DNA from 3 places in the Pseudomonas sp. PA-7-1E genome. Region 2 is predicted to be linked to each of the others. Evidence: riboswitches for the same ligand, from Rfam matches in the RefSeq annotation. Region 2 holds a riboswitch; each other region holds the start of a gene.

What was found. A riboswitch is a leader RNA that binds a small molecule or an ion and turns the genes downstream of it on or off. The one in region 2 is predicted to bind cobalamin.
Region 1: another riboswitch for cobalamin. It lies ahead of cobO (cob(I)yrinic acid a,c-diamide adenosyltransferase); the one in region 2 lies ahead of GIW79_RS26705 (ABC transporter substrate-binding protein).
Region 3: another riboswitch for cobalamin. It lies ahead of GIW79_RS17625 (CbtB domain-containing protein); the one in region 2 lies ahead of GIW79_RS26705 (ABC transporter substrate-binding protein).

Annotation. Positions count from the first base shown of each region.
Region 1 covers NZ_WKFA01000096.1:24-6,672, reverse strand. Annotated here, with positions in the region: gene hda (DnaA regulatory inactivator Hda) at 151-855, shown strand; gene GIW79_RS28880 (C40 family peptidase) at 1,065-1,694, shown strand; gene GIW79_RS28875 (C40 family peptidase) at 1,839-2,378, shown strand; gene GIW79_RS28870 (PQQ-dependent sugar dehydrogenase) at 2,502-3,815, opposite strand; cobalamin riboswitch at 3,915-4,161, shown strand; gene cobO (cob(I)yrinic acid a,c-diamide adenosyltransferase) at 4,241-4,852, shown strand; gene GIW79_RS28860 (cobyrinate a,c-diamide synthase) at 4,849-6,231, shown strand; partial or broken gene bluB (5,6-dimethylbenzimidazole synthase) at 6,228-6,649, shown strand, end outside.
Region 2 covers NZ_WKFA01000072.1:17,877-24,525, reverse strand. Annotated here, with positions in the region: gene GIW79_RS26725 (alpha/beta hydrolase fold domain-containing protein) at 1-186, shown strand, start outside; gene GIW79_RS26720 (GNAT family N-acetyltransferase) at 176-667, shown strand; gene GIW79_RS26715 (ABC transporter ATP-binding protein) at 766-1,530, opposite strand; gene GIW79_RS26710 (FecCD family ABC transporter permease) at 1,527-2,531, opposite strand; gene GIW79_RS26705 (ABC transporter substrate-binding protein) at 2,528-3,538, opposite strand; cobalamin riboswitch at 3,654-3,846, opposite strand; gene GIW79_RS26700 (DNA/RNA non-specific endonuclease) at 3,966-4,895, opposite strand; gene GIW79_RS26695 (M4 family metallopeptidase) at 5,032-6,093, shown strand; gene GIW79_RS26690 (protealysin inhibitor emfourin) at 6,123-6,428, shown strand; gene GIW79_RS26685 (aldehyde dehydrogenase family protein) at 6,447-6,649, opposite strand, start outside.
Region 3 covers NZ_WKFA01000026.1:40,638-47,286, forward strand. Annotated here, with positions in the region: gene cobW (cobalamin biosynthesis protein CobW) at 1-482, opposite strand, end outside; cobalamin riboswitch at 576-775, opposite strand; cobalamin riboswitch at 817-1,029, shown strand; gene GIW79_RS17625 (CbtB domain-containing protein) at 1,127-1,315, shown strand; gene GIW79_RS17630 (CbtA family protein) at 1,327-2,031, shown strand; gene GIW79_RS17635 (cobalamin biosynthesis protein) at 2,028-2,420, shown strand; gene cobM (precorrin-4 C(11)-methyltransferase) at 2,491-3,237, shown strand; gene nfuA (Fe-S biogenesis protein NfuA) at 3,448-4,032, opposite strand.

The DNA of each region.
Region 1 (6,649 bases), on a different contig from region 2:
CGTCAAACAAACTGCGTAAAACCTCCGGGTTAACGCAAACCTTTGATTTTGCTTGTGGTCTGCTGCATTGTGCGCCCGGCGTCACGGGTATAAACTTTGCAAACTTTACATAGAGGCCACTAACGGTTCGATGGGAGCCGTTCAGTCAGCATGAAACCGATTCAGCTGCCCCTAGGTGTGCGTCTGCGTGATGACGCTACCTTTATCAACTACTACCCAGGCGCCAATGCCGCTGCACTCGGCTATGTGGAGCGGCTTTGCGAAGCCGACGCCGGGTGGACTGAAAGCCTGATCTATCTGTGGGGCAAGCATGGCGTGGGGCGTACCCATCTGCTGCAGGCCGCGTGCCTGCGTTTCGAGCAGACGGGCGAGCCGGCGGTCTACCTGCCCTTGGCCGAGTTGATGGACCGCGGGATCGGCATCTTCGATAACCTTGAGCAATATGAACTGGTGTGTCTCGACGACCTGCAGGCAGTGGCCGGCAAGCCGGAGTGGGAAGAGGCGCTGTTTCATCTGTTCAACCGCTTGCGCGATAGCGGCCGGCGCTTGCTGATCGCTGCGTCCACCTCGCCGCGTGAACTGCCGGTGAAGCTGGCTGACCTCAAGTCGCGCCTGACCCTGGCGTTGATCTTCCAGATGCGCCCGTTATCCGATGAGGACAAGCTGCGTGCGCTGCAACTGCGCGCTTCCCGTCGTGGCCTGCACCTGACTGACGAAGTCGGGCACTTTATCCTCACCCGTGGCACCCGCAGCATGAGCGCGCTGTTCGATTTGCTTGAGCAACTCGACCAGGCTTCCTTGCAGGCGCAAAGAAAATTGACGATCCCTTTCCTGAAAGAAACTTTGGGCTGGTAACGTCTTGATTTCCCGTGTGTCGGCATTTTCAAGGCGTCAGAAAACCTGCGTTTGAGCCCGAGGGGCTACGCAACTGAACCGAAAAATGGAATCACGGCTTAGATGGCATAGTCGAAACGATAAGTCACATAGATCGCGATTGAATTTGCAAATCGATGTGATAGAGGGCATAGTCTCGGCTTCTTTACACATCAGCCACGGTCGTGCCCATGCTAAATCGCTTCGCACCCCTCGTGCCTCTCGCACTCGTTACCCTGTTGTTTGGTTGCGCCTCCCACCCTCAGCAGGTGGCAGAACAGCAAAAACCACAGGTTCAAAATCAGGCAAAGTTCGTTGCTGCACAGTCTGCTTCTGTTTATGAAGAAGAGGTGGCAACCGAAAAAGAACTCGCCGAGTTCTCTGACAGCAAGCCTTACCAACTGCCTCTTCTGGCCGATAGTATCCTTGAGCGCGGCATGTCCTTGATCGGTACCCGTTACCGTTTCGGCGGGACCTCTGAAGCCGGTTTTGATTGCAGTGGGTTCATTGGCTACCTGTTTCGTGAAGAAGCCGGCATGAATCTGCCGCGCTCTACACGCGAGATGATCAACGTGAATGCACCGTTGGTCGCGCGCAACAACCTCAAGCCCGGTGATCTGCTTTTCTTTAGTACCAGTGGCCGCGGTCGTGTCAGTCACGCCGGTATCTACCTGGGCGATAACCAATTTATCCACTCCAGCAGCCGCCGCAGTGGTGGTGTTCGGGTCGATAACCTGGGTGACAGCTACTGGAGCAAAACCTTCATCGAAGCCAAGCGTGCACTCGCCATGGCTCCGACTACGGTTACCGCTAGTAAGTAAAGTTAAAGTGATACTTGAAGTTTGACGTGTAAGCGCTAGAATCCCTGGACATTGTTGTCATCCGTTCGCGCGAGCTTTGCTTGCGCGTTCTGGTTTTCAACGTTCGGCAGCGAAAGCCGCATCCAGACCAGGATTGTTCTGCACATGTCGACCTCGGCCCGCCTGATGCTTATTGTTTGCGCCGCGCTGCTCAGCGCCTGCGCCAGCCGTACACCGCCGCCCGCGCCCGTCGCGGTCAAGCCTAAGCCGGTGTTCAACTATGCCACCCAGAATTTCTCGCCTGCTGCCGAAGACGTGCTCTTTCGTGCGCTGGGCCTGGTCGGCACACCTTACCGCTGGGGCGGCAACACACCGGACTCGGGGTTTGATTGCAGTGGCCTGATCGGCTTTGTATTCCGCGACGCTGCCGGCATCTCATTGCCGCGCACCACCCGTGAATTGATCGTGATGCGTGCCCAGGACGTCAGCGAACAAAACCTGCAAACCGGCGACCTGCTGTTCTTCGCTACCGGTGGTGGTTCGCGGGTCAGCCATGCGGGCATCTATGTGGGGGAGGGCCGCTTCGTACACGCGCCTCAAACCGGCGGTACGGTGAAGCTGGATACGCTATCCAAAGCGTATTGGCAGAATGCCTACCTGAGTGCCAAACGCGTGTTGCCAGGAAATTTGGCGCGTAATCCCTGAATCAATAAAACTCCAAAATGTGGGAGCGGGCTTGCCCGCGAATGCAGTGTGTCAGTCAACGGATTGGTTGGCTGGGCCACCGTAATCGCGGGCAAGCCCGCTCCCACATTGGTGTGTGGCGATTTACTTAACAGCCGACACTCGCCAAACCTTATTGCCCACATCATCGGCCACCAGCAAATCCCCCTGCTGATCTATCACCACGCCGACCGGCCGGCCCATGGCTTTCTCATCGCTATCAAGAAACCCCGTCAGCACATCCACCGGTTGCCCTTTCGGCTGGCCCCCTTCGAAGGGAACGAAAATCACCTTGTAGCCACTGTGCGGCTTGCGGTTCCAGGAACCATGCTGGCCGATAAATGCGCCATTACTGAAGGGAGCGGGCAGTTTGCTGCCCTCGGCGAAGGTCAGCCCCAGCGACGCAGTATGAGGGCCTACCGCATAGTCGGGAGCGATGGCCTTGGCGACCATGTCCAGGTTCTGCGGGGTGACACGCACATCCACATGCTGGCCGTAATAACTGAAGGGCCAGCCGTAGAAGCCGCCATCCTTGACCGAGGTGATGTAATCCGGCACCAGGTCACTGCCGATCTCATCGCGTTCGTTGACCGCCGTCCACAGCTTGCCGCTCTGTGGCTCCCACGCCATGCCGTTGGGGTTGCGCAGGCCGGAGGCAAAAATGCGGTGTTGGCCGCTGGCGCGGTCGACTTCCCAAATGGCGGCGCGGCCCTGTTCGGCTTCCAGGCCGTTTTCGCCGACGTTGCTGTTGGAGCCGACGCTCACGTACAGCTTGCTGCCGTCCTGGCTGGCCACCACATTTTTGGTCCAGTGGTGGTTCAAGGGGCCACCGGGTAAGTCCACTACCTTGGCGCCTGGGGCTGTGATTGCGGTTTCACCCGGCTGATAGGGGAAGCGCAGCAACTTATCCGAATCGGCCACATACAGGTCGTTGCCTACCAAGGTCATGCCAAACGGCGAATGGAGGTTCTCCAGGAACACCGTGCGAGTTTCTGCCACACCGTCATGGTCGGCATCGCGCAGCAAGGTAATACGGTTCGGGCTCGGCACCCCGGCGCCAGCGCGATCCATGACCTTTTCCATCACCCAGCCACGTACGCCTTTGGCATCGTCCGGCTTGGGCGGTGCATTGGTCTCGGCCACCAGCACGTCGCCGTTGGGCAGCACGTAGAGCCAGCGCGGATGATCCAGGCCTTCGGCGAACGCGGCCACTTGGGTACCGGCGGCGGCGATGGGCTTGGCGCCTTCGGGCCAGCCGATGGCCGGGGCGATATTGACGGTGGGGATCAGCGTCTTGTTCGGCTCCGGCAACTTGGGCGAGGGACCGGTGCCATCGGCGACCTGCAGGGTCGAGCTTTCGCCGCACGCGGCGAGGCTGCCTGCAAGCATGATCAGTAGGGCGAGTCGGGTTTTAGGCATGGTTTTCTCCTTGATACCTGTAGGGGTAGAGAAGCACGAACGGCAGATGGTTCAAGTACAAGGCCAGCTTTAATTGACGCTCCACCCCCAACCCACTAACCTTCGCGGCTTGTTCCAGGTGCTCTGTGGCGCGTGCGTCGACAGAGTGAAACAGGGAAGCCGGTGAGTGAGCGCACTTGTACACAGTGCCGCCGCGATTCCGGCGCTGCCCCCGCAACGGTAAATGAGTCAAGACGGTGCTGTTTGCCACTGTATCGCGTGCGATATGGGAAGGCGCACCCTCGGCTGCTTGCTATCAAAAGCGCCACTCATGAGCCCGGAGACCGGCCTGGATCATCCAACAGCATCACGGTGGGCGATGCTTGGCTGTCTGTTTTTTCTTTTTCCTGCCCGCCGTTTTTGTCCAGCCCCAACGGAGAGCTGCCATGACTGATTCCCCCGACCGCGACGAACGCCACTTGGCGCGCATGCTGCGCAAAAAAGCCGTGATTGACGAGCGCATCGCCAATTCCCCCAATGAGTGCGGCCTGCTGCTGGTGCTGACCGGCAACGGCAAAGGCAAGAGCAGTTCGGCGTTCGGCATGTTGGCCCGGGCCATGGGGCATGGCATGCAATGCGGTGTGGTGCAGTTCATCAAGGGGCGTAACAGCACCGGCGAAGAATTGTTTTTCCGCCGCTTCCCCGAGCAGGTGCACTTTCATGTGATGGGCGAAGGCTTCACCTGGGAAACCCAGGATCGCCAGCGCGATATCGCCGCTGCCGAAGCGGCTTGGGCGGTGTCCCGGGCCATGTTGAATGACCCCTCTATCGGCTTGGTGGTGCTGGACGAATTGAACATCGCCCTCAAGCACGGTTACCTTGACCTGGACCAGGTACTCAGCGACCTGCAAGCCCGCCCGCCCATGCAGCATGTGGTGGTCACCGGCCGTGGCGCCAAGCCTGAGCTGATCGAAATGGGCGACACCGTCACCGAAATGGGCATGCTCAAGCACGCGTTCCAGGCCGGTATCAAGGCACAGAAAGGCGTCGAACTTTGAATCAGCCCCGTCATTGCCCGGCCGTATTGATCGCCGCTCCGGCGTCCGGCCAGGGCAAAACCACGGTCACCGCCGCGCTCGCCCGTTTGCACCGCAACCTGGGACGCAAGGTGCGCGTGTTCAAATGCGGGCCGGACTTTCTCGACCCGATGATCCACGAGCGTGCCAGTGGCGCGCCGGTGTACCAGTTGGACATGTGGATGGTGGGCGAGCAGGAAAGCCGCCGCCTGCTCTGGGAGGCAGCGGGGGAGGCTGACCTGATCCTCATCGAAGGCGTGATGGGCCTGTTCGACGGCACGCCTTCCAGCGCTGACTTGGCGCGGCACTTCGGTGTACCGGTGCTGGGCGTGATCGATGGCACCGCCATGGCCCAGACGTTCGGCGCTTTGGCCCTGGGGCTGGCGCGCTATCAGCCCGACCTGCCGTTCGCCGGCGTGCTGGCCAATCGCGTCGGCACCCTGCGCCATGCGCAATTGCTTGAAGGCAGCCTCACCGAGGGCTTGCGTTGGTACGGCGCGTTATCCCGTGAGACCGGCATCGAACTGCCCAGCCGCCACCTGGGCCTGGTGCAAGCCAGCGAACTGAATGACCTTGATATACGCTTGGATGCTGCCGCCCAGGCGTTGGGCAGCAGTTGCGAAGTGGCCCTGCCGCCGCCGGTAACCTTTGCCGCGCCGCAAGTGGTCGAGGCCGAGCCCTTGCTGGTCGGTGTGCGGATTGCCGTGGCCCGTGACGAAGCCTTTGCCTTTACCTACGGCGCCAGCCTGGATTTGCTGCGGGCGATGGGCGCCGAGTTGAAGTTCTTTTCACCGATCCATGATCGCCAATTGCCTCAAGCTGACAGCCTCTATCTGCCCGGCGGCTATCCGGAACTGCACCACCAGGCATTGTCGGCCAATACCTCGATGCTGGGCGCAATTCGTGCTCATCACGCCGCTGGCAAGCCACTGCTCGCTGAATGTGGCGGCATGCTCTATCTGCTCGACTCCTTGACCGATGTGGACGGTACACGCGCCGAACTGGTTGGCTTGTTGCAAGGCGATGCGGTGATGCAGAAGAAACTCGCGGCCCTGGCGCTGCAAAGTGTCGAGCTGCCGGAGGGGACCTTGCGTGGGCATACCTATCATCATTCTCTGACCAGTACCGAATGGGCGCCGATTGCCCGTGGGCTTAGCCCTAACGGCGGGCGCGGTGCCGAGGCGGTCTATCGACAGGGGCGGATGACGGCGTCCTATGTGCACTTTTATTTTCCGTCGAATCCTGGCGCGGTGGCCGCGTTGTTCGCGCCAGACCTTGAGACAGCTATCGCAGGCAAGCCAGCTCCCACAGGGGAATGCATTCCAAATGTGGGAGGGGGCTTGCCCCCGATGAGGCCATGACTGACAACGCTTTCCCCCAAGCCGATCGCGAGGCCGTCTATCGCGCCATCGCCGAACGCCGCGACATGCGCCACTTCCGCGGTGGCAGCGTCGCGCCTGAACTGCTGCAACGCCTGCTCCACGCCGCGCACCAGGCGCCCAGTGTCGGCCTGATGCAGCCGTGGCGTTTTATCCGCATCAGCGACCGTTCGTTGCGCAGCCAGATTCAACAGTTGGTGGAAGAAGAGCGCGTGCGCACCGCCGAAGCTTTGGGCGAGCGCTCCGATGCGTTCATGAAGCTCAAGGTCGAAGGCATCAGCGACTGCGCCGAGGTACTGGTCGCCGCCTTGATGGACGATCGCGAGCGCCACATTTTCGGGCGCCGCACCTTGCCGGAAATGGACATGGCCTCGCTCTCCTGCGCCATCCAGAACCTGTG
Region 2 (6,649 bases):
GTGGGCGAACTGGACCCGCTCAAGGATGACACCCTGCTGATTGCCGAGCGATGGCCAACGGCGGATGCTCATTTGCTGCCGGAAGCGGCCCATGGGTTTATTCACTTTCCGGTGGCGATGGCCGATCGCGTGTTGGCTTACGCTCGCCAGTGGATAACGGGCCGGATCCTTGGCGATGAGCGTTAGTATCGAGGCGGTGCAGGCCGCTGACATTCCCGAGGTGCTGAGCTTTGCTTTGCAGGCGCGTGATGAACTGTTTCCCACGCTCAGTGCCACCGGTGTCCCCCACGATCTGGCACAGTTTGAAGCCATCTACCTTGAGGGCGGCGGGCGGTTTTTGATTGCTCGTGCCGAAGGCCGGATCGTTGCCTCGGTGGCTTATCGGCCCTACGACGGCCGCTTCCCGCAGTTGAACTACCAGGGGCGCAAGACGGTGGAAGTGGTGCGCCTGTATGTGCTCCCGGCTATGCGACGCTTGGGCCTGGCTGGCCGGTTATACCGCTCGCTGCAAGCGCTGGCGCGGGCCGATGGCGTAGAGGTGATGTACCTGCACACCCATCCGTTTCTGCCCGGTGCGATTGATTTCTGGCAGCGGCAGGGGTTCGACGTGGTGGATGTCGAGGCCGACCCGATCTGGCAAACCATCCATATGCACCAACTTCTGTAGGAGCGAGCTTGCTCGCGAAAAACGTCAACGATAACGCGTGTTTTCTGAATGAACGCGGCGCCTGGAAGTTTTTCGCGAGCAAGCTCGCTCCTACAGGTTCAGTTGGAGCGCAGGCGCAGGATTTGCGCGCCGTCGAACGGGTCTGTCAGGTAATGCCCCTGCACCCCGAAGGTCTCTTGCAAACGCTGCGGCGTCAGCACCTCCAGCGGCGCGCCCAGTGCCACCAGTTGCCCGCGATCCAGCACGGCCAGGCGATCACAGGTTAACGCCTGATTCAGATCATGCAGGGCAATCAAGGTGGTCACCGGCAAGCCTTGCACACCTTTGAGGATCGCCAGTTGATGCTGGATATCCAGGTGATTGGTCGGCTCATCCAGCAACAAAATCTGCGGGCGTTGCGCCAGGGCGCGGGCGATGTGCACGCGCTGGCGTTCGCCACCCGAGAGGCTGCGCCAGGCGCGTTGGCTCAGGTGGGTGGCGTCTACGTCATGCAGGGCCTGGTGCACGATGGCATCGTCTTCACGCGACCACGGGCTCAATGCCGACAGCCACGGTGTGCGGCCCAGGGCCACGGCGTCGAACACGCGGATGGCGTCGTCGGTGTCGGCCTGTTGCTCCACCACCGCCAGCTGTTGCGCGATGGTGCGGCGCGACAACTCACCGAGCCGCTTGCCACCCAGGCGAACTTCGCCGCTGGCCGGCACACGTAATCCGGCCAGCAATTTGAGCAGGGTGGATTTGCCTGAACCATTGGGCCCGACGATACCGAGGGTTTCACCCAACTGCACGTCGAGGTCAATGTCACGCAGCAACTGCGCGTCACGCACTTTGAAGCCCAGGCCGCGGCAACTGAGTACGCTCATCGCGCATTCCTCCGGCCGATCAGGATCAGCGCAAACACTGGCGCGCCCACCAATGCGGTGACCACACCCACCGGAATCACCTGGCCCTTGATCAAGGTGCGCGACAGCACGTCCGCAGCGATCAAAAACAGCGCGCCCCCCAAGGCGCTGGCCGGCAGCAAGCGCGAATGCCCGGTGCCAAGCAACAGGCGCACCGCATGGGGAATCACCAAGCCGACAAACCCGATGGAGCCGACGATGGATACCATCACCGCCGTCACCAGCGCGGCGCAGGCCACCAGCACAAATTGCACGCGGCGCACCGGGATGCCGAGGGAGGCTGCCGAGTCGCTGCCGAAGGTGAACGCATCCAGTGCACGCCGGTGCCACAGGCACACCGCGAGCCCCACGACCGCCACCGGCACCGCCAACCACACCGACGGCCAGCGCACGCCGCTGAGGTTGCCCAGCAGCCAGAACATAATGCCGCGGGCTTGTTCGGAGCTGGCCGACTTGGTGATCAGGAAGGCCGTCAGAGCATTGAACAACTGTGAACCGGCGATGCCCGCGAGGATGATCTGCCCGGTACCGCTGGACGATCCGCTGGCCCGTGCGAGCAGCGTCACCAGCGCAAAGGCCGCCATCGCCCCCACAAACGCGCCCGCCGATAACGACACCAGGCCACCGCCCACGCCGATCAAGGCAACGAGCACCGCGCCGGTTGACGCGCCGGCGCTGATGCCCAGCAAGTACGGGTCGGCCAGCGGGTTACGCAGCAGCGATTGCAGGATCACGCCGCACGTTGCCAACCCTGCGCCGCAAGCTGCGGCCACCAATGCACGGGTGAGGCGGTAGTTCCATACCACGCCTTCGTCGATGGGGTCCAGTACGTAGCCGGCGCTCCAGAGTTTATTGGCGAGCACCTGCAGCACCACCTGTGGTTCGATGGCGGTTTCACCGATGGCGACGCCAGCGAGCAGGGCGAGCAGCAGCAACGCCAGGGCGAGTAGGGTGCGCATCATTGGCCCAGGTGGTAGCCGTCAATGGCGGCCGCCAGTTGTTCAAGGCCCTCGAAGGTGCGCAGGCTCGCCTGCAAGGCCAGAGCGTCGAGGATGATGATGCGGTTGTTCTTCACCGCGTCCATGTTGCGGGTCACGGGGTCGCTGCGCAGGAAGGCGAGTTTCTTTTCATGGTCGTCGGCCGGGTAGCGACGGCGATCCATGCGTGCGATCACCAGGAAGGTGGGATTGGCCTTGGCGATGGTTTCCCAGCCGACGGCAGGCCACTCCTCATCGGACTGCACCACGTTACGCAAGCCAAGGGTTTGCAGCATGAATTGCGGCACGCCTTTGTGGCCGGCTACGTAAGGGTCGCTGGCCATTTCGGCGCTGGAAAACCACACCAGTGCGCTGGCTTGCTGCAAGCCCTTGCCCTGGGCCGTGGCGACGGACTTGGCCAGGCGCGCCTTGAGTTCGTCGGTCAGTTGTTGGCCGCGATCCTGCACGTCGAAAATCTGCGCCAGTTGCTGGAGGCTCTGGTAGATCGTCTCGATGCGAAAGGGCTCCAATCGCGTGCCGTCGGCGCCGACCAGGTTGTCCTTGCCTTCGCAATCGGACGGCAACAGGTAGGTGGGGATTTTCAGTTCATGAAACTGCTCACGGGTACCGACCACGCCTTGGGGGCCCACCACCCATTCCAGCTCGGCGGCCACCAGTTGCGGGCGCTTGGCGAGTACGGCTTCGAAGCTGGGCTCGTTGTTGGCCAGGCGCTCGATGTGATCGTCCTGGGCCTTGTACTGCGCCGCCACGTTGTTGAACCACAGCGAAGTGCCGACCACCTTGTCGCCCACGCCCAGGGCATACAGCATCTCGGTGGCGGCCTGGCCGATGGTGACGCTGCGGGCGGGGGCGTGCTGGAGGGTCAGGGTGCTGCCGCAGTTTTGCAGGGTCAGCGGGTACTGAGTGGGCGCGGCTTGCGCCAGGGCACACATACCCAAGCCTGCGATCAGGGCGGTAACGCGTGGCAGCATGAGGCGATCTCCTTGTGAACCGTAGGTGCAGCAGGGGAGGTACGGCTCGGAAATACGCCCATGGAGGCTGCTGATGCGCAGGGCCAGGATGTCCTTCCCGGACACCCCGCCGGTTAGTGAGTTAGCTGGGCCGGCAGGTCTCCTGACTGATGCGTCGTCGCCATGCCCCGCCTTCCCGGACGTGGTCCAGTGGCATTCAAGGGCAGGCTCGGCATCTACAGTTGCGGGGGCAGTTTCGTTTCACGTCGCGTGCGGCGTTTCGAATTCCCTGTTAGTCCCATACGGGAACCGGCGGCGGTATGGTAAGCGATCACCCCCTGTAGGAGCGAGCTTGCTCGCGAAGGTCGTCAACGATAACGCGGGGAGCCTGATGCGCCGCGGCGTTCTCAGGTGCTTCGCGAGCAAGCTCGCTCCTACAAAAGAAGCGTCAGAGCCGAATATCCTGGGGGCCGCGGATCAGCGCTTCGATCCGGGTGCCTGTGGCGCGCTCTTCGTTGCTGAAGCCGTCGTAGTCGGCCAGGTTGGCGAAGCGGATACCGGTCAATTGTTCGATCGCAATCACACTGCGCTGGTAGGTTCGAAGCGGGCCGAATACCAGGTCGAGTTGGCCCAGTTCGCGGCTCTGGTCAATCATGTAGGCGCTGGCGGACGGCTTGCCATCGTCGCTGAGGTAGGCCACTACTTTCCAGAACGCCTTGGGGATTTTCACGCCACGGTACAGTCGGTCGTCATCGGCGAACACTGGCCCGGTAAACACCGTGGCCCGGGCTTTCCAGCGCTGGGTGTTGTCGAGAATGTAGTCTTCGAGCTCCAGCCAGGTCTTCTGGTTGAAGCCGCTCATCTGTGGCGAGCAGTTGGTGAAGTGAAAGGTGTCGAAGTTGGCGGTGTTGGCCTCATCGCCCCAGTTGGGGTCCTGGCGCCGCACCAGGTGGCCACGGTCCAGGCCATTGCCGGCATAAAGGTCTTCACCTACCTGCGCCTCCAGGGGCAGGCGACCATCGTAGGCCCAGGTGTCGTTGCTGCGCGTGATGTCCACATGCTTGGCGCCATCGATATTCACCCCCACGTACAGCGCCAGTCGTCGAGCGTGCGACATGGTGATGGAGAAATGCGTGTAGTCCAGGCGCTTGGGTTGCACATCGCCCGCCAGTGGCTGGTCAACCGTGGGCCATGGCACCACGAAGTCGCTGAGGAAGTCGTCGGCATAGCCAGCGCGGTTTTTGAGGTCCTTGGCCGCGGTGACGCGCGGCGTCGCGGCTCTGGCTTCCAGCAGGGTGGGGCTGGCCGCGACCAATGGGCGCAGGTCGGCAAGCCTTGGGCGGTGGGAAAGGTCGATGTTGGCTGCGCGGGCGGGCATGGGCATGTTCCTTATGGGCCTGGGATAAACACCACTGAAACACAAAACCATGACAATTTGGCCCAGGTGGCTAACTCAGGACTATCCTGAAAACCGTTACCCGGACGTTCATCACACGCCAAAAAGGAGCCAGCTCATGTGTGTTCGCCAACCGCGCAACCCGATTTTTTGCCTGATCCCGCCGTACATGCTCGACCAGATCGCCCGCCACGGCGACAAAGCCCAACGGGAAGTCGCATTACGCACGCGTGCCAAGGACAGCACGTTCCGCTCGTTGCGCATGGTCGCGGTACCCGCCAAGGGCCCGGCCCGCATGGCACTGGCCGTGGGCGCCGAGAAGCAACGCTCGATCTACAGCGCCGAAAACACCGACAGCCTGCCCGGCAAGCTGATTCGCGGTGAAGGGCAGCCCGCCAGTGGCGATGCCGCAGTAGACGAAGCCTATGACGGCCTGGGCGCCACCTTCGATTTTTTTGACCAGGTATTCGACCGCAACTCTATCGACGATGCGGGCATGGCGCTGGACGCCACGGTGCACTTCGGCCAGGACTACAACAATGCCTTCTGGAATTCGACCCAGATGGTGTTCGGCGATGGTGACCAGCAGTTGTTCAACCGCTTCACCGTGGCACTCGACGTTATTGGACATGAGTTGGCCCATGGCGTGACCGAGGATGAGGCCAAGCTGATGTACTTCAACCAGTCCGGTGCGCTGAACGAGTCGTTGTCGGATGTGTTTGGCTCGTTGATCAAGCAGTACGCGCTGAAGCAAACGGCCGAGGACGCCGACTGGTTGATCGGCAAGGGGCTGTTTACCAAAAAGATCAAGGGCACGGCGCTGCGCTCGATGAAGGCGCCAGGCACTGCGTTTGATGACAAGCTGCTGGGCAAAGACCCACAGCCTGGGCACATGGATGATTTTGTGCAAACTTACGAGGACAATGGCGGGGTGCATATCAATTCCGGCATCCCCAACCACGCGTTCTATCAGGTGGCCACCCGGATTGGCGGGTTCGCCTGGGAGCGTGCCGGGCGTATCTGGTATGACGCACTGCGCGATTCGCGGCTGCGGCCCAATTCCGGGTTTTTGCGTTTTGCGCGCATCACCCATGATATTGCCGGCCAGCTTTATGGTGTGAACAAAGCTGAGCACAAGGCAGTCAAGGAAGGCTGGAAAGCGGTGGGTATCAACGTTTGACGAAGCCGCCTGTGCGGCGAGGAACAGCCATGCGAATTTCAATCAAGGAAAGCGGCGGACCAGCGTTTTTTCCGGGGTTGGCCAAGCCGCGTACGGTGGAGTTGGATACGTTGCCCGAGCCCGACCAGCAGGAGTTGCGGCAACTGATTGAAGCATCCGAGTTTTTCAAGTTGCCGCAAAGCACCGATCCCGAGCCTGGCAACCCAGGTCGAGTGCATTACACTCTGACAGTAGCGGAGGGCGAGCGCGAGCACACAGTCTGTGTACTCGCGCCGGTGAATCCCCCGGCACTGGACGGTTTGGTGCAGTGCGTGCGACGGCATATTAATTGTTGAAGCGCCAATGCTGGCAGGCTACTTACGATCCAGCCATACCGTCTGCGCATTGCAGAACTCGCGTACGCCGAAGTGCGACAGCTCGCGGCCGAACCCGCTTTTCTTCACGCCGCCAAATGCCACCCGCGGGTCCGACACGCTGAACGCGTTGACAAAGACCCCGCCGGTTTCCAACTGATCGGCAATCGCCCGCGCCTTTGCGGAATCGGCCGTGAAGATGC
Region 3 (6,649 bases), on a different contig from region 2:
TCGAGTTTGCGCTGGGCGTCGACCTGGTCCGGGAAGGCGGCAAAGGTACCGGCGGCCACGGCTGGGCTGTCGACTACGGTGATCACCGCGTCAACGGTACAGGCGCTGCGGATTTCCGGCCACTGGAAGGCTTGCACCAACGGCTTGGGCAGGGCCAGGCCCGAGGTTTCGATGAGGATATGGTCCAGGTCACCGCGACGGGCGACCAGTTCGCGCATCACCGGAAAGAACTCTTCCTGCACGGTGCAGCACAGGCAACCGTTGGCCAGCTCGTAGACGCGGCCATTGGACTCTTCTTCGGTGCAACCGATAGAACACTGCTTGAGGATTTCACCGTCGATGCCCAGCTCGCCGAACTCGTTGACGATCACCGCAATGCGACGGCCCTGGGCGTTGTCGAGCATATGGCGCAACAGCGTGGTTTTGCCCGAGCCAAGGAAGCCGGTAACGATGGTGACGGGGAGTTTGGCCAGTGTTTTCATCGGATGCCCTTTGGGGCGGGCATACGGGACGACAGGCCCTGCGGCAGCGCGCAGCAGCGGATTTCGTCACCGGATCACCCCGCCCGGTTGAATTGGAAAATCGGTTGCGAGGCAGGTCTCCTGGCTTGGGGTGTGCAGGTCTTGCGACCAACGCTGACTGCGCCTTCCCGCCCTATCGGCAGTGGCGTGGCAGTCAACTGAACCCTTCACAGTTGCGGGGGCAGCCGCGGCTTGAACCGCGTTCCCTTCTTAGCTTCGGCCTGGGCCGAAGAACCTCGAAGGTGCAAGGCTACAGTGGCTTGCAGCATTTGACTACCGTCCCGGCCCATGCTCTCCTACACGCCTTGTTTCGGGTGCCCTTCACAGGGTGAAACGGGAAACCGGTGCGTCATAGACCTATGACCAGTCCGGTGCTGCCCCCGCAACGGTAAGCGAGCGAAGCGTCACGGCCACTGTGCTTTTGCATGGGAAGGCGATGCTTTCAGGAGGACTCTTTCAAGAGCCGCCCCTCGCAAGCCCGGAGACCGGCCCGAAAAATTCAGATAACAAACCCGCGGTGGGCGGGCGCTGTTCAGAACCCTGCGTGCCTGGCGCGTGGGGTTTTCATGCGCTCGTTTCACCCTGACACCTGAAAGGGACGCGCCATGTCGATCATCAGCAGCACTTCGCACACCGCTACTAGCACCGCCACCCTCAGCCAACGCCTGACCGCCGCCATCGGTGCGTCGATACTCGGCGCGTGTTTGGTGTATTTCGCCGGGTTCTCGCATATCGAGGCGGTGCACAACGCCGCCCACGATACCCGCCACAGCGCCGCGTTCCCGTGCCATTGAGAGCTGCCGACATGATCAAGCGTATTGCGCAAACCGCAGGGTTCACTGGGCTTTTGGCTGCCTTGCTGCTGACCCTGCTGCAAAGTTTCTGGGTGGCACCGCTGATCCTGCAGGCGGAAAGCTTTGAAAAAGCCCCGCCAGCCGCTGAAGTGGTGCACGAGCACGCCGCTGGCGCTGCTGCCCACAGCCACGATGCCCAAGCCTGGGAGCCGGAAGATGGCTGGCAGCGTGTGTTGTCCACCACTGGAGGCAACCTGGTGGTGGCCGTAGGCTTTGCACTGATGCTCGCCGGCCTCTACACGCTGCGTGCGCCGACCCGCACCGCCCAAGGCCTGCTCTGGGGCCTGGCCGGCTACGCGACCTTTGTACTGGCACCCACCCTGGGCCTGCCACCGGAACTGCCGGGCACTGCGGCGGCTGACCTGACGCTACGCCAGACCTGGTGGATCGGCACCGCAGCCTCCACCGCCGCCGGCCTGGCGCTGATCGTGTTCGGCCGCAACTGGCTGTTGAAAGGCCTTGGGCTGGCGATCCTTGCCGTACCCCACGTCATCGGCGCGCCGCAACCTGAGGTACATTCGATGCTGGCCCCGGAGGCGCTCGAAGCGCAGTTCAAGATCGCCTCGCAATTGACCAACGTCGCCTTCTGGCTGGCCCTGGGCCTGATCAGCGCCTGGTTGTTCCGCCGCAACCGCGACGACCAATACTCGGCATGATCCTGGTTGTCGGTTTGGGCTGCCAGCGTGGCTGTGAGGTTCACAGCCTGCTGGCGTTGCTGGACGGAGCCCTGGCCGCGGCAGGCATTGATCGCTCACGCATAACTGCGCTGGCAAGCATTGATCGCAAGCGCGATGAACCTGGGCTGCTGGCGCTGGCCCAGCGGTTGAACCTGCCCTTGCAGTGCTTCAGCGCCGAGCAACTGGCGGGCTATGAGCATCGGCTAAGTCATCGCTCAACGCTGGCGTTTGCCCATACCGGCTGTTACGGGGTGGCCGAAAGCGCCGCCCTGGCCCTGGCCGAGCACCTGTCCAATGGCCCTGCGCGCCTGCTGATCACCCGCCAGAAAAGCGCACAGGCCACCATTGCATTGGCCTGCGCGGGCTAAAATCCCGATAATTGCCGCTTTTGAGCATGAGCCGTGTTCATGCTCACGCGTTTCTGAACAGGACTTCTCCATGACCGTCTACTTTATCGGCGCCGGCCCCGGCGACCCGGAATTGATCACCGTCAAGGGCCAGCGGCTGATCCGCAGTTGCCCGGTGATCATCTACGCCGGCTCGCTGGTGCCCGCCGCCGTACTGGAAGGTCATCAGGCGCTTCAGGTGGTCAACAGTGCCGAGCTGCACCTGGAACAGATCATGGAGTTGATCAAGACGGCCCATGCCAAAGGCCAGGATGTGGCGCGGGTGCACTCCGGCGATCCCAGCCTGTATGGGGCGATTGGTGAACAAATACGCCATTTGCGTGAGCTGGGCATCCCTTTCCAGATCATTCCAGGGGTCACGGCGGTCGCGGCGTGCGCGGCCTTGCTGGAGACCGAACTGACCCTGCCGGACATCGCCCAAAGCGTGATCCTGACCCGTTACGCCGATAAAACCAGCATGCCCCCCGGTGAAGACTTCGACAGCCTGGCGCGACATGGCACCACGATGGCGATTCATCTGGGGGTCAATCATCTGCAGAAGATCGTTGCTGAACTGTTGCCGCACTATGGCGCAGACTGCCCGATTGCCGTGGTACACCGTGCCACCTGGCCGGATCAGGATTGGGTGGTCGGTACGCTGAGTGACATTGCCCAGAAAGTCGCGGCGAAGGGGTTTCGGCGGACAGCGTTGATTGTGGTGGGCTGGGTGTTGTCCAGTGACAGTTTCAGCGAGTCGTCGCTGTACCGCGCAGGGCATGCGCACCTCTACCGCCCCTGAAGCAATGCGAACAACAATGTGGGAGCTGGCTTGCCTGCGATGGCGGTGTAACAGTCAGCGGGTCGGATGACTGACACACCGCCATCGCAGGCAAGCCAGCTCCCACACTTGATCTGCTTTGTCAGATATATCTTGCAACTCTCTGAATTTAAATAATAAAAAACGGCGCTCACGGGGCGCCGTTTTTTATGTTCGCAGTGAAAACCTTGCTCAGTAGTAGGCGTTTTCTTTCTGCGTGTGGTCGGTCACGTCACGTACACCCTTGAGCTCCGGAATGCGTTCGAGCAGGGTGCGCTCGATACCTTCGCGCAGGGTTACGTCCGCCTGGCCGCAGCCTTGGCAGCCGCCGCCGAACTTCAGTACGGCGATACCGTCATCCACCACGTCGATCAGGCTCACCTGGCCGCCATGACTGGCCAGCCCCGGGTTGATCTCGGTTTGCAGGTAATAGTTGATGCGCTCATTGACCGGGCTGTCGGCGTTGACGTTCGGCACCTTGGCGTTGGGGGCCTTGATGGTCAACTGGCCGCCCATACGGTCGGTGGCGTAGTCGACCACGGCGTCGTCCAGGAAGGCTTCGCTGAAGGCGTCGATATACGCGGTGAAGCTTTTGAGCCCCAGCGCGGTGTCTTCAGGCTTTTCTTCGCCGGGCTTGCAATACGCGATGCAGGTCTCTGCGTACTGGGTGCCGGGCTGGGTGATAAAGACGCGGATGCCGATACCTGGGGTGTTCTGCTTGGACAGCAGGTCAGCCAGGTAATCGTGGGCGGCGTCGGTAATGGTTATGGCAGTCATGGAAACTCCTCACAGGCTTGCCCGCAGTTTACGCCAAATTATTACGCAGGTACAAAGTCCTAGTATTTTTGTCGGGAAAGACTTGTCTCTGTTGACCTGACGCATCGTGACACCTGGCCATTTCTGCGAAAACCTGTGCCTACCTATATAGCCCCCCCGCAAAACCCGGCTCAATAGAGTGAATCCTCTTCGACTACGGATTGTGAGGATTGAATGAATAACGCGTTGCAGAGTTTCTATTTCAAGGGTTTGCCGGAACAGCAAGCGCATCTGGACCATCTGATTGATTTCGTGACGGCACAAAGCTCGCTGACGGCATCCGCCGCCGAGGTGTACTACTCCCCGCCGCACAACAGCGAACTGCATCGCGAATGCAAGGAAGCCTTTCGTGTCTTGGCAAAGCTGGAAGCCGATGAAGACTTTCAGCAGTTCTTGCGGGAAAAGCCCGAACCAGATGCTTCCATTCTCGGCCGGGACTTTCTTTACGACCTGCTCTCCACCATGCTCAGCAGCGTGCGCGCACCGATACCCGACCCTGCCGAGACGTTCAGCATCGCCGACCATTCGGTGATCCTGCGCCATATACCCACCTATTGGTACATCGACGCCGACGTGTTGCTGGATATCAACCGGCGTGTGGGTAACGGCCTTAAAAGTGATGGCTCGGTGCGGTTTGACCTGGTGCTCAAGTATTACTCGATCATCCCGTCACAGCCCAAAACCCGCGAACAGTGGAAAGCGGTTCTCGCTGGCTTGCAGGAACACCACACCCTGAAAAAACTCGGGCACGAAGGCGACCTCAGCGATTTGCAGCACTTGCTGGATGCGCCCGCCGACCAGAAAATCAAGGAGGTTATCCGCCAGATCGAGACACAAACACGTCAATCGCTGTTCCGTCATGTATTGCCCGAAACATTTACCGCCTCACAGCAAGACATGCTCACCACCACCCCCACCGTGCTGCTTGAGCAATTGCTCAATAGCCCCGATAACCTGGCGCTGGGCGAACGGATCGCCAAGGCCTTGGACTGGTATGGCAGCCAAAAGGACGAAATCTGCCCAGACCCGGTACGGGTGAAATTACTATGGCGCGCGCTGTGGCTGACGATCATCCCCAACCCCGACTCGCCGGTGGATAACGAATTGAAGTTATTCATCTCGCCAGGGGCATCTTATAAGGCGATCCGCCAAAACCTGATCAGCCGCTATCACCACGACTTGTCGATCAGCACTGACGCAGCGCTATTGGCCGTGTGCGTGATCAAGGCCAATGTCGCCAGTGAAGTGTGGGTGGCCGATATTCCCGATGACCTGCCCTACGCTGCAACCAGTACCTGGGTCAATTTCAGAAGCGGCTTTCTGCTGGCCGAAACGATTGCACCTGGTTCATCGCGCCACATGAGTTTCGAACAATTGCTCAACCTGGCGGCGGAACACTTTCGCGCCAGTGGCGATGACATCAAACAACAGGCACTGGTCGCAGCGGCCAAATTGGGCCCCACCGTGCAATGGGCACAGGCCAACGGCCTGATCGCCAACCGATCGTCGGGCCACTCCCGCGACGAGCTCACCCAGGCCGTCACTGCACTGGAGCAGCATGAATATGAGATGTTCAACGCGGTTCAGAACCTCAAACTCAAGCTGCCCAGCCGTTGGCGCTTTGCCTCGGACACGGAGTACGACAAAGCCTTTCACGAAGCCCTCCAGGTGCCGAGAAACGCCTATAAGACCTTAATCCAATCACTGCTTGCCCACCTGGGCAGCGCGACTCTGAATGTGGATCAGGACGAGATCACCGTGTATTCATTAAGAGAAGCCCTGAAAAAGGTGCCCATCGAATATGAAACCAAAGCCAAGACCGATGCCATTCGTTACCGGACAGGTTTTATCCTACGCATCGTCAAGCCCCGCTCGCCCTTCCATGCCATTTACATCGAGGTATTCCCCTTCGCCGGTCTGCTGCGTCGACGTAAAGACCTGCAAAGCCTACCGCTGAACGGCAAAGTGGTAGAGCTACGCGACGCCATGAGCTGGTGCAAATACCGATTGGCCACCGACGTGCCATTTGATCGCGAGGCCTACCGCGAGAACAAAGCGCCCAGACCAGGCAAAAAAGCCGAGTTGATCGTTGAACAAGTCGGCGAGACACTGCCTGCCATCGACGCAGGGCCGCGTATCCAATCGTTCGCGCCCAACACGCTGTATGCGCCGCGCAGTGAAACCCTGGCGAGCATGATTGCCCGCGAGCTGTTTTTCTGCGACGAACAGGCCCTGCTGGAAAAAACCCGTAAAGCCACACGGGAAGTAGACATCCCCGCTGAGGTACTCGAAGACTTGGCGTTCTGGGGCAAGATATTTGTGCCGTTCTGGGGCGGCATCGACGACATCGCTTCCGGCGATCCTCAGCGCATCAAATCCGGCGTCGCCAGCCTGTTCATCGACATCGTGGCTTTCGCGCTGCCGGTGGGGCGGTATGTGGCTGGCTCGACTCGCTTGCTCATCCAGGCGGGTAAAACCGGGCTACGCCTGGCATTGCCTAAACTGGCGAAACTGACCGGAAAACTGGTGATCGCCACACTCCAGGAACTCAACCCCCTGGCCGCCCTACCAAGCCTGC